Regions from separate parts of the Pseudoalteromonas fenneropenaei genome, predicted to be linked through region 1. Evidence: predicted binding sites of a transcription regulator. Region 1 holds the regulator's gene; each other region holds the start of a gene.
The links. Region 1 encodes LexA, which represses DNA repair genes until DNA is damaged. Its sites were predicted from a motif close to TACTGTATNNNNATACAGTA; they were not measured.
Positions count from the first base shown of each region.

Region 2: a site for LexA is predicted at 1,555-1,574, ahead of ACFOEE_RS07625 (YebG family protein). Genes of this name have one in related genera too.
Region 3: a site for LexA is predicted at 1,110-1,129, ahead of imuA (translesion DNA synthesis-associated protein ImuA). Genes of this name have one in related genera too.
Region 4: a site for LexA is predicted at 1,606-1,625, ahead of ACFOEE_RS07505 (SulA-like leucine-rich domain-containing protein). Genes of this name have one in related genera too.

Region 1 covers NZ_JBHRSD010000048.1:55,974-59,106, forward strand. The annotation lists gene ctaD (cytochrome c oxidase subunit I) at 1-39, opposite strand, end outside; gene coxB (cytochrome c oxidase subunit II) at 36-1,181, opposite strand; gene lexA (transcriptional repressor LexA) at 1,475-2,092, opposite strand; gene ACFOEE_RS20330 (3-oxoacid CoA-transferase subunit B) at 2,243-2,899, opposite strand; gene ACFOEE_RS20335 (CoA transferase subunit A) at 2,899-3,133, opposite strand, start outside.
Region 2 covers NZ_JBHRSD010000011.1:406,590-409,722, reverse strand. The annotation lists gene ACFOEE_RS07630 (amino acid aminotransferase) at 1-822, shown strand, start outside; gene ACFOEE_RS07625 (YebG family protein) at 1,248-1,538, opposite strand; gene ACFOEE_RS07620 (ComEA family DNA-binding protein) at 1,723-2,043, shown strand; gene ACFOEE_RS07615 (DUF6170 family protein) at 2,127-2,432, opposite strand; gene dsbB (disulfide bond formation protein DsbB) at 2,436-2,954, opposite strand.
Region 3 covers NZ_JBHRSD010000029.1:146,820-149,952, forward strand. The annotation lists gene ACFOEE_RS15865 (response regulator) at 1-37, opposite strand, end outside; gene ACFOEE_RS15870 (chromosome partitioning protein ParA) at 131-946, shown strand; gene imuA (translesion DNA synthesis-associated protein ImuA) at 1,141-1,821, shown strand; gene ACFOEE_RS15880 (Y-family DNA polymerase) at 1,835-3,133, shown strand, end outside.
Region 4 covers NZ_JBHRSD010000011.1:386,122-389,254, forward strand. The annotation lists gene ACFOEE_RS07495 (NCS2 family permease) at 1-931, opposite strand, end outside; gene ACFOEE_RS07500 (tetratricopeptide repeat protein) at 1,052-1,507, shown strand; gene ACFOEE_RS07505 (SulA-like leucine-rich domain-containing protein) at 1,647-2,081, shown strand; gene ACFOEE_RS07510 (YchJ family protein) at 2,083-2,535, shown strand; gene ACFOEE_RS07515 (VC2046/SO_2500 family protein) at 2,890-3,133, opposite strand, start outside.

The DNA.
Region 1 (3,133 bases):
GGCATGATCATGCTCATGCGGATTGACGATGCTGCTCATTGCCCTTCCTCCTTCGTTGCGTCCAATCGAGCCTGAACTTGACTAGGTTGTACTACTTCACCCGTATCATTGCCCCAGCTATTACGTTTGTAGGTGACGACCCCTGCGATATCTTTAATTGACAGTTGCTTTGCAAAGGCCTGCATTGCAGTGCCAGGACGACCATGCAGGATCACGTCAATGTGGTCATTAATTGGGCCAAGCACGACTGCGTTGCCTTTTAAAGCTGGGAATACGCCAGGCAACCCCATACCTGTTGGCTGGTGACAAGCTGCGCAGTAAGCCATGTAGGCTTTTTCACCAACTGCCATCAGCTCTTCTTTCGATAACGTTTGGTCTAGTAATGCTGCACTTTCAGCAGCAGCTCGTTGTTTAGCTGCTTTAGCATCGGCAAGCCAAGTCGCAAATTCGTCTGGTGATTTCGCTTCAACCACAACGGGCATAAAGCCATGGTCCTTGCCACATAGTTCAGCACATTGACCTCGGTAAATACCAGCCTCATTAACACGTGTCCAAGCCTCGTTGATAAAGCCTGGATTGGCGTCTTTTTTCACCGCAAAATCAGGTACCCACCAAGAGTGGATAACGTCATCTGAGGTCATTAAAAACCGCACTTTCGCGCCAGTAGGAATAACGAGCGGTTTATCCACTTCCAACAAATAGTTTTCACCCTTTGCTTGCAGGTTATCTATCTGCTCTTTGGGTGTAGATAGTACGGAGTAAAAATCGACTCCCTCGCCCATATATTCGTAATGCCATTTCCACTGCGAACCGGTAACTTTGATGGTGAGATCCGCTTTGCTGGTATCCTCCATAGCGATCAAGGTTTTGGTCGCAGGTATTGCCATGACGATTAAGATTAAAAAAGGAATCGCAGTCCAAAGAATTTCAACTTTGGTGCTTTCATGGAATTGCGCAGGAGTTGCCCCTTTTGCTTTTCTATGATGGATAAGTGCCCAAAACATTGCAGCAAACACCACAACGCCTATAACACAACAAATCAGGAAGATTGTCATATGCAAGTCATAAACTTGTTGACTGATGTCGGTGACACCCTGCCGCATGTTGTACGCACTATCGGCACTGGCCAATGTGGGTAACAGTACGGCAAACCAACCCACTGCAAATCGATACGCTCTCATTTGACGTCTCCTTGAAATCTCCCTCGATAAGCGCATAAAAGGAGATCGTTATTCTTATTGGATGACTGTCATAGCATGCGACACTTTGTCGCATGCCAACTGCACGACACTTAACCAATTAGTCAACTTTTGACCAATCTGCAAGTTTTCCTGCCTTTTCTTCGACGAAATGTGATAAGCGGTGAAAAAAGAGAAGCTTAGATACCGAGGCGACTAAGTTGGAAAAACAAAAAAGCCCAGCAACTCACGCTGCTGGGCTTATAAAATAAGCATTTTAAGGCAATATCAGTGAATTACATCCATTGATTATTTCTTATTACACCGACCGCCAAACCTTCGATTGAGAAAGGCTCTTGTTCCAAATCCACTACAATCGGCTCGAACTCAGTATTTTCAGCATGTAAAAAGACTTTTTTACCAACCTTTTCAAAGCGTTTCACTGTGACATCTTCATCGACACGAGCGACAACCACCTGACCATTCTGTGCGACTTGGGTGCGATGTACCGCCAGTAGGTCGCCGTCCAAAATACCAATATCTTTCATGCTCATACCGTGAACCCTTAAGAGGTAATCAGCGCTCGGTTTAAACATGTGACCATCAACCTGACAATGGCTTTCAATATGCTGCTGCGCCAAAATAGGCTCACCAGCAGCGACACGACCAATCAAAGGCAATCCCAGCTGCTCAGGTTCATCTTCCTCGACCAAACGAATACCACGGCTAGCGCCCGGCACCATTTCAATTACGCCTTTTTTGGCTAATGCTTTAAGGTGTTCCTCAGCTGCATTGGCACTTTTAAAACCAAGAGCTTCTGCGATTTCCGCACGCGTGGGAGGCATTCCGGTATCCCGAATAAAGACTTTGATGAGTTCGAATATTTGCTCTTGGCGTTTGGTTAATGGTCGCATATCACTGGTTTTCCATACAGTACAATTACCTGTGAGTATATACAGTTATTTCAAAAGCGCAAATTTAAACGTTGTGGCGATTTTTATTCCAGTTATAGCTTGTGGCTGAGTGGAGAAAGGTCTTCAAAGCGTGCCTTAGCACGCTTTTGCCTAGAATATCATTTCGGGGACATGGCTGGGTACGACTAAACGTCCAGCTGTTTTTTGCTGGATTTCTGTAACACTGACGCCAGGCGCTCGTTCTAAAAGGTGAAATGCCCCCTCTCTTATTTCAAGCAGTGCTAAATCTGTGATCACTTTATTGATGCACGACTTGCCCGTTAGAGGTAAGGAGCACTGCGCCAATAGTTTTGACTCGCCATGTTTACTCGCATGAGTCATAGTGCAAATAATATTTTTCGCACCAGCGACTAAATCCATCGCGCCTCCCATGCCTTTTACTAACTTGCCCGGAATGGTCCAGCTGGCTATGTTGCCTTGTTGATCGACTTCAAAAGCCCCGAGCACAGTTAAATCAACATGACCACCCCGGATCATGGCAAAGCTCTCTGCCGAACTGAAAATAGCCGCGCCCTGTACCGCAGTTACGGTCTCTTTGCCGGCATTAATCATATCGGCATCAACAGCGGCTTCATCAGGATACGGCCCCATGCCAAGTAAGCCGTTTTCCGATTGCAGCATCACGGCAATGCCTGTGGGCACGTAATTCGCAACCAATGTCGGGATGCCAATGCCTAAATTCACGTAATAGCCATCTTGCAACTCTTTTGCAACTCGCATTGCCATTTGTTCTCGTGTTAATGCCATTAGTTACCCCTTGTCATGCGTTTTTCGATCCGTTTTTCGAATTGCCCCAACACCACTCGGTCAACATAAATACCTGGAGTATGGACCTCACTGGGGGCAAGCTCTCCTGGCTCAACAATCATTTCCGCTTCTACCACCGTCACTTTGCCAGCAGTGGCCGCCATAGGGTTAAAGTTCATTGCGGTATGACGATAAACACAATTGCCAAACCTATCAGCCTTCCATGCTTTGACT
Region 2 (3,133 bases), on a different contig from region 1:
GTAACAACACCGACTTGGGCAAACCATATCAGCTTATTTGAAGCTGCGGGTTTAACAGTCAAAGAATACCCATACTATGACTATGAAAACAAAAATCTACGTTTTGACGACATGATAGCGACGCTTAAAACCGTGCCAAAAGGTGACATCGTTTTACTCCACGCATGCTGTCATAACCCAAGTGGTATGGATTTAAACGCAGAGCAATGGCAAGTTGTTGCTGAGCTCGCCAAAGAAGTTGGTTTTACGCCATTGATTGATATCGCGTACCAAGGTTTTGGTAGTGGTTTGGATGTTGATGCTGCGGGTCTGCGCTTATTAGCTGCAACGGTTGAAGAGTTGATCATCTGTTCTTCATGCTCTAAAAACTTTGGTTTGTACCGTGAGCGCGTTGGTGCGTGTACTGTGATTGCTAAAGATGCAGCACAAGCTGATGTGTCAAACTCAGTCATGTTAAGCGTGGTACGTAGTATTTACTCAATGCCGCCAGCGCATGGCGCGGACATTGTTGCTACTATCTTAGGTAGCACTGAGCTTACGCAAGAATGGCACCAAGAGCTAGACGAAATGCGTGGTCGCATCAATGAGTACCGTGGGTTAATTAAAACTCGCCTAGCACAAGCCGGCGTGGCACAAGATTTCTCATTTATCGAGCGTCAACACGGAATGTTCTCGTTCCTTGGTATTAATAAAGCGCAAATTGAGCGCCTGCGTGACGAATATGCCATTTATATGGTTGGTTCAAGCCGCGTGAATATTGCGGGCATTAACCATAACAATATTGATTACTTCGTCAAAGCTATGGTTGAAGTATTGAAATAATCTCGATACGTCATCTTGTCAGCTGATGTAGTTTCTCTACATCAGCTGCTCTTTATAAGAAGTCCGCCTCAAAAGTTCCTCTTGACGAATCCGTCAATAAAATGACCTAGCTTGTTTTCATTGAACAGAATTGGTTAGTTTTCCCAGCTCAGTAACTCTCATCGTAATCTGTATCCCCAAGCCATATAAATTTTTATGCAATTGAAACTTAGCAATATTTAATGATGCAGAGCGATAAACACGTGTGATTCGGCAATAACGATTGAATGTTGGAAGTGTGTAATCTTCAGGCTAAATTTCATGAAGTGGCCGATTTGCAACAGCGTGTTGAGAAGTTGAGGAAAATAAACAACGCTCCAACTTGGCCGCGCTTAAGCGCAGCCAATAACGTAGTAACTATATCCCAAGTATATCGCTAGGTGTGATTAGCCCGCTTGTTTGCTAATGTCGGCGACTTTTGCAAGTTTTGGCGACTTTTTCTCCACTGGGGCAGTGCCTTTTAATACTGCTGCAAAGTCGTCCTTTTGCTTGGCCATTTCCAGTGCCAGCGACTCTATTTGCTGTTCACTTAAAGGCACATCGACTTTGCCGAGCATCACCTCAAGTGCTTCTGCGATGTCTAACATTTTGTCGTATGCATCAGCCTCTTTTTTACTGGTAAAGGTCATACGCTCGACTCCGTTTCTTTCGACAACATATTTTATTACGACAGCCATTATAGTCCTCACTGGGTACTGTTTTTATATACAGTAATGTTAATCTGCTCAATTTGCAAGTAGGGTTGTAAAAATTTCATGTTAATTTCCCATGACAGTGATTTGACTATCAGGACGGATCTGCTTTGCTTAAATGGAGCTGACTACGGAGTAAAGCTCATGTCTTTTAACAAGGAGGATCTATATGAAACCTATACAAACTATTATCGTTGCGGCTTTTTTTGCGTTAGGCTCGCAGGCTGCAGTTGCGAATAAACCCACCACAGAAAATACCGCGATAAATAGTGGCTCAGTGTCGGAAAAAATAGCTACACAGCTTATCAATATTAACACCGCCAGTGTTGAAGACCTAGCGTCATTGCCTGGCATAGGTAAGCGTAAAGCAGAGGCCATTATCGCTTACCGTGAACAACAAGGAGAGTTTAAGTCAGTGGAAGAATTAACCCAAGTTAAAGGTATAGGCGAAAAACTGGTAGCGAAATTAAAGGATAGAATAGCGTTATAGAAGCTGCCAAACAACAAAGGGCCAACCGGCCCTTTGTTGTTAAGTGAAGAACTAAATGACATTAGCTTTTTGTGCTATACCATTCAGCTAACTTGACCATTCTTAAAATTTTCAATAGCGCTGCCGAAATGCGGTTTGGCAAACTGAATTTCGATAGGCACAGTAAGTAATGGGTAAATTAATCCTGCAACGAGCAGGATAGGTAATAAAATCCAGCCCTGAAAGTAAGCCAGCGAAATAAATACGGGTGTCAACAGTAATAGTTTTAATACTCGCATGATGATCTTTTGCTGCACGCTCAATTGCGACAGTGCAATCGACAAGATGGCTTGTCGCTCGGTGTGTTTAAAGTCACTGAGTACAGCAATTTTACTTAAGCGTAGTGCCATAGTTTATTTTTTCTTCCAAACGATGAGGTGACACAGTATCACTAGGATAAATGCGATGCTATAGAGTGCAAAAATCACTTCCATCCAACCTGGCATAGAAAGGCCAGCAAACATCCAGTCGATATTACCACAGTCACCGGTGGCGGCAAAAAAGTGCGGTAGCCATTCATGTAACGGCATGAAACTTGGAAAATTAGGATAAATATCACAGGTAAATGCAAAAGGATCTGTAGTAGTTTGCATTGCGATGTGCTCGCGTGCTAACAAGAATCCCCAAATACTCGCGACGCCCCAAGTCGCAAAGCCTAGTAAGCGTGACCAAAGTGCACTTGGGTTGATGGCCCCAAACAAACCTGCAAATAATACTCCAAGTACCGCCGTACGTTGGTAAATACACATAATGCAGGGTTCTAGTCCCATTTGATATTGAAAATACAACGCAATACATTCGAGCAAAAAAGCCGATAGCGCCAGCAATAGCCAGCTAGTGCGATTAAAAGCCAATTGGCCAATCCAGTTCATAGGTAACCCTCTCTTTTTAGCTTATTATGAGTGAAGGCACAGAAATAAGGCAACCCAATTCGATGGAACTCAGGTACAACATGGGTATTGCAAAAAAACCAATAAAATTACCTACTCATTCTCAGCCAAACAGCGATAACTTTGCTTGTTAGTTCAAGATCATCTGGTACAATCAGTAA
Region 3 (3,133 bases), on a different contig from region 1:
GTGTTGCCAAACTGTCATCAACGATGAGGATCTTCACATAGGCTCCTTACAACAAGTACCAATTTAGTATAGGCATATTTTGTGAGGAAAACTAAACTCATGATATCTGAATAAAAATAGTGGTGATTTTATGTGGCAAGAAAGCCTGTCGAGCCGAATTTTAGATGCCTTGGCTGGTCAGTTGGGATTGCTTATTTTAGCAGCGTGGTTCCTTATTTTATTGTTGATATTAAAAGAGTTACGCATGTTTATTCAAACTAGTCGGCGAACTCATGACGGGCAAGATAACGCCATGCTGACGATGTGCCGCGAGTCAGTAGATAACGCGCTTAACTATGTAAAATCACACAGCGACACCATTAGTGAGTTGGCTAAAATACAGCTGAGCCTTGAAACACAACTGGCTGAGCTGCGGCACAGCAGCAAAAATCAGGTATCACCACAACAGCAAAATGATATAGATGAGCTCAATAAAAAACTGGCGCGCGCTCATGCTTTGGTGCGCAAACTCAAAGGCGATTTAGATAAGAGCCTAGAAAAGCTGAAAGTAGCGCGCCGTAAGTTATACGAGCAATACGATACGGTTGAGTCTTTGCAAAAAGAGCGTGAAGAGTTATTGCAGCAAAACCAGCAGCTGTCGGCGCAATTGCAGTCTGGGCAAAGTCCAATGGCGATGCAAAAGTTAGAAATGACTTTTGAGCAGGAAAAGCAAGAAATGCTGCAAACGTTGCAGTCTTATCGGCGCCAAATTGAAGAACAAAATCAGGCTTTGGAACAGCTAATGGTGCAAAAAGACACCACAGTGAATCAAACCCAACTGACCGAAATAAAAAAAGAACTGGCGCAAACCCAGCATGCACTCAAACACCTCAGTAAGGAAAAGCAGTTCATTGAATCCAAATACCTTGAATTGGTCAATGAACATGAGGCTGGTAAAGGCGCTTAGCCAGCACGCGTTGTAGTAATAATATCTGGGCCTTTTTGCGCGTTACTTGCGCCGTTTTGTTTTACAGCCAAAGTCTTTTTAAATCAATTTATTGCACCTCGTTTAATGGCCATTGCCAAGCTGCCAACGGTGATAGCACTTGCAGAAATTCCCAACTGAAATATACTGTACATATATACAGTAAGTGTGTTGTTATGAATAAGCTCATTGATTTATTAACGCATCGCCAACTGGTGTGGCAGGGCAAACGCGGGCTAGTTGCTGGCAATGTACGCAGCAGTGGCTTTGCCGAATTAGATGCGCAATTGCAAGGGGGGTTTCCGCAATGTGGCGTGATGGACTTGCGCACACCTGTGGGGATAGGTGAGCTGCGATTGTTGTTGCCAAGCCTAAGTAGTGAGACGCGTTTGGTGGTATTGATAAACCCGCCAGCACAAGTGAATGCTTTATATTGGCAAGCCGCAGGGGTAGCAGTAGAGCGGCTTTGGGTCATTGCAGAGCGCTCAGCGCAAGAAGCGTTATGGACGGCAGAATGGTGTGCCAAAAGTGGTGTGTGTTGTAGCGTGTTGCTGTGGCATCAAGCATTGGCAATTCATCAAGTTAAACGCTTACAACTGGCCGCACAAGAAGGGCAAACGCAAGTGTGGTTAGTGCGCGCGCCGCAATTGCAAAATAGTGGTTTGCCGTTGTCATTGAGTTTGGCTTTAGAGCCAGATGCTGAAGGCTTAAAAGTGCAAATTTTAAAACGTAAAGGGGGCTGGGCTGGCGCGCCGTTTCGCATCGCTTTTCACGAAAGCTGGCCTGATCTTATCCTGCCCGTGGCGCTGCCTGAGGCTCAAGTTTTGCCCTTAGCTGGCATGCCACGGCAAGCTTAAAGCGGAGTTGGCAATGGCGTTGTGGCTTTATTTACATTTTCCCGCTTTGCAATTAGATACTTTGCTAACTGGGCTGACAGCCCCAGATAAACTTGCCGACACAGCATCTGCAAAAGCGTGCCATGCAGAGCAAGCTGTGGTGATAGTAGCAGGGCAAAAAAACCGGATTGTGCAGTGTAACCAAGTTGCCAAAACTCAAGGGGTCGAGCTTGATATGGGGTTAGGCGCGGCGGCGGCCTTATGTCCACAATTACAGGTGGTGGCGTATGATGAAACGCTCACGTTGCATAAGTTACAAGAAATTGCCCAGTGGTTATATCAATTTAGTGCCGATTTAAGCCTATGTGAGGGCACCGGCATTGCGCTACGTGTGACACCAATGCTGAACTTGTACGGTAACTTGCAGCATTATTGGCAAGTGCTGCGTGAGCAACTAGCGCTGTTTGGTGTGTCTTACACCGCAGCAACAGGCTATTCCCCTCTGGCAGCACAAGTGTTGGCGCGTAATGGGATTACCGTGCTAAGCGATGATGCTAAACAGTTACAAGCACAGCTTGCCGCGCAGCCTTTACACAGCCTAGCGTTGCCGGTGTTACAGCAGGAGCAACTGATGCGCTTGGGGGTGCAGACGGTAGCGCAATTATTTGCCTTGCCGCGAGCAGAGCTAGCGCGCCGCTTTGATCTCAGCTTAGTGCAGCGGATAGCGCAGTTGTTGGGAGAAGCGCCGGTAAAGCTTGAGTTTTATCAGCCGCCAGAGCAGTTTAATAGTCATTTAGCTTTGCTATTTGAGCTGGAGAACCTCGCGTGGCTAGAGCGGCCGCTGAGTCTTTTATTAGAGCAACAAGCGCGCTTTTTGCGTTTACGTAACTTGCTGGCGTATGAAATTGAGATCACCTTAACCTTACGCGATAGTGACGCCATCACCTTTATGGTTGGCGCCGCAGAAGGTGAGTACCGCAGTGCTGCATGGTTACGCTTATGTTCACTGCGACTAAGTCAGTTGCGTTTGAGTGCGCCGATACAAGCGGTGAGCTTAAAGGTGCTACAAAGCCGTACGCACCACAATGCAGAGCAAGACCTATTCAGTAATGCAGTCGGGGCTTTAAGTGAGCAAGCGCTGCTTTCTATTTTAGAAGCTAAGCTGGGGCGGGGGGCTGTTCAAGGTGTGAGTATTCAGCCTGATCCACGTCCTGAACTGGCTTCCCAGTGGTGTCGCCCATTACAACGAGGTAATTACCACCCTACAGCGCTGCCGTTACGGCCAGCTTGGTTATTAGCCACCCCAGAGCGGTTGCAAGAAAGTGTGGCCATA
Region 4 (3,133 bases), on a different contig from region 1:
AAACACCCGCAACTGATTCAATATAAGAAGTAGTCGTTGAAGTACCAAGCGCAGCACCTGCAATCGTTGCTGTACTATCAGCGGATAATGCGCGTCCTAAACGTGGCATATGACCTTGGCTATCAGCAAGGCCGGCCTTTTGCGACACAGCCACCAAAGTGCCCGAGGTATCAAACAAATCGACAAATAAAAACGCAAACACCACACTCAACATTGAAATCTCAAAGGCTGCGGCTATATCCATTTGCATAAAAGTAGGGGCAATCGACGGTGGCATTGCAAAAAAGCCATGGTAGTCCACTAAGCCCAGTCCCCAAGCAATCGCTGTCACGAGAAAAATGCTGATCAGTACACCACTTTTCACATCGCGGAACATCAAACCTGCAATGACAAAAAAGCTGATTATCGCAAGTAATGGACCTGCTTCAGTGATGTTCCCCAACTGCACAAACGTTGCTGGACTTGAAACAATAATGCCGGCATTTTTTAGCGCGATTAATGCCAAAAATGCGCCAATCCCAGTCGCAATAGCCTGTTTTAGTACTAGCGGAATGGCTTGAATCACCCATTCACGGACTTTAAAAAGACTTAATACCAAGAACAAGCAGCCAGATAGGAATACTGCCCCCAAAGCCGCTTGCCAAGTATGACCCATACCGAGTACCACACCATAAGTGAAAAACGCATTGAGACCCATACCTGGTGCCAACGCTAATGGATAATTTGCCCAAAACCCCATAATGAAACAACCAATGGCTGCAGCCAAGCAAGTTGCAACAAAAGCGGCACCATGATCCATTCCTGCTTCAGCTAACATCGCAGGATTCACAAATACGATGTAAACCATAGTGACAAAAGTCGTTAAACCAGCAATCACTTCACGTTTAGGAGTCGACCCTTGCGCTGTGATAGAGAAAATTCGTTCGAGCATAGGAGTTTGCGTTAAAAAGTGGAACAAGTGCTTGGATTTTAACACGAATCGCAATATAAAGAGGACAAAATAAGCAGTTTTCGACTAAACTAAGGCAACAAACCGTTGTTGAGTAGCACCATGGCACAGAATCCTTTCCAGCAAAATGATAGCGTCGATTTAGAGCAACAATTAAATAATGTCCTCACTTTCGTTGTTGGTGGCGTTGTTGAAGGAGCTAACGAAACACAATTCAACCCAGATGATGCTTTGCAAAAAGGCCTACTCTACCTCAAAGATCAGGATTTTCCGTTAGCCGCGAAATGGCTACGTAATGCCGCTTTAGATGGCGATAGTAAAGCGCAGTTTTATATGGGTTTACTCTTTATGAAAGGCCAAGGTGTACCACAAAGCGTGTACCACGCTGCAGCTTGGTTGTCGCTGGCTAAAAGCCAAGGTTTTAGTACGGCTACACCGGTACTGGATGATATTCGTAAATACCTAACTACACGCCGTTTTAAAGAAGCAGAATGTTACGCCGCCACCTTATATGAACAAATTCATCAACTGCATTACTTTCAGCAAGTAAAGAAATAGATTAATACTATCAAATGGTTAACTTTAACCTCGACGGAAAAGGCAAAAAATCGCTCAAAAAATAGAAAATTTAGCTTGCCAGTGATTACTGTATGAACTACTGTATATGAATACTGTATATAAACCCAGTGAGTAGAACATGCTGCAATCAATTTCTGTAACACGTATTAAAAGCTATAACGCCGCATCAGAACCTGTGGTGCAGGTTATTCATACTGAAGACGAAATTTCTGCTAGTTTAGAGTTGTTAAAAGTGCTGCATAGCTGCAACCAAAAACAAGGTTGGACTTTGCTTATCGCCCCAGACAACGTACCAAACAAAGCCATGTTGCAGTCATGCTCGATTGATTCCAGCAAATTACTGGTGATCCGACAAAAGCATTTGGTAAACTTACCTTATGTACTTAACTCAGCGTTGCACAATGGTAATTTCGCAGCTGTGATCACTTGGACTGATATTGTTTCACCAAGCCAGTTAGATGCCCTTGCGCTTACGACTCAGTCTAAAGCTCAGCTCTATTGCTTTACACGGACTCGACATACAGCAACGCCTGACTCCTTACTGATGTGTTAATATGACTTGTTACTGTGGTAACGACCTCAGCTATGCAAATTGCTGTGAGCCGTTTCATCTTTATCACCAAACTCCAGCGCAGGCACTGCAATTAATGCGCTCTCGGTATAGCGCTTATGTGCTAAAAAATGCTGCTTATATTCTTGATACCTATGGTATTGAGGAGCAAAAAGAGCATACCGAAGCGGATATTTTAGCGTTTGCCAACGCAGTTGAATTTATCCGTTTGCAAATTGTTACTGCGGACCAACCCGATGTGGTTGAGTTTAAAGCGTTTTATTTAGCTGAAAATAAACTGGGTGTGGTACACGAGCGTTCAACTTTTGCCTTGGAAGGCACGCGTTGGAAGTACATAACTGGTGAATTGTTTGCACATCCTGAACAAAAAGTATCTCGAAATGACCCTTGCCCTTGCTTAAGTGGTAAAAAATTTAAACAATGCCATTTGCGCTAAATCTAAGACGTTATTTTTTATTTATTGCTATGCGGTTGTTGTCATCTGCTTGTATAAGCTGATTTGAGCCGCGAGTTGTCAATAGGTCACGTCAAAGCGTGTTTTTATTGATTGGGCCGAGTGCTTAATTGAGGTTTTTACAATGTGCATGCAGCAACACAAGAGTATTGTGCTGAGTAAACGCTGCTCTTTCTCAATATATCAAGACTGCTTCGCAGCAAGATGAATTAATACTCGGTCTATTTGAAGCCAGAGCGATATTGGCTCAGTTTACTCGCCTCAATCACTTAGCAAACCTATGCTCATGGTGAGTCACTTATTTGCCACCAAACTTCAAGTAGTTTGGCTATATATTTAGGCAGACACCTGCAACATGCTTTGCGGTTTTCCAGAGGCGAGTTGATCATAAAACGCGGCCGCATCAATTGGCAGCTCGTTTGCCAATTGCTTAATGCCCTGCAATTTACGTCTTACCGCTGGCTCACAGTTATCAACGATATGCAACGGAATATGTTTTTTATCGTTACGTATGGTTAAAGGCTCTGGTTGTAAGCAATCTTTTAAACGAAATGCCGCCATACCAAAATTTTGCACCACA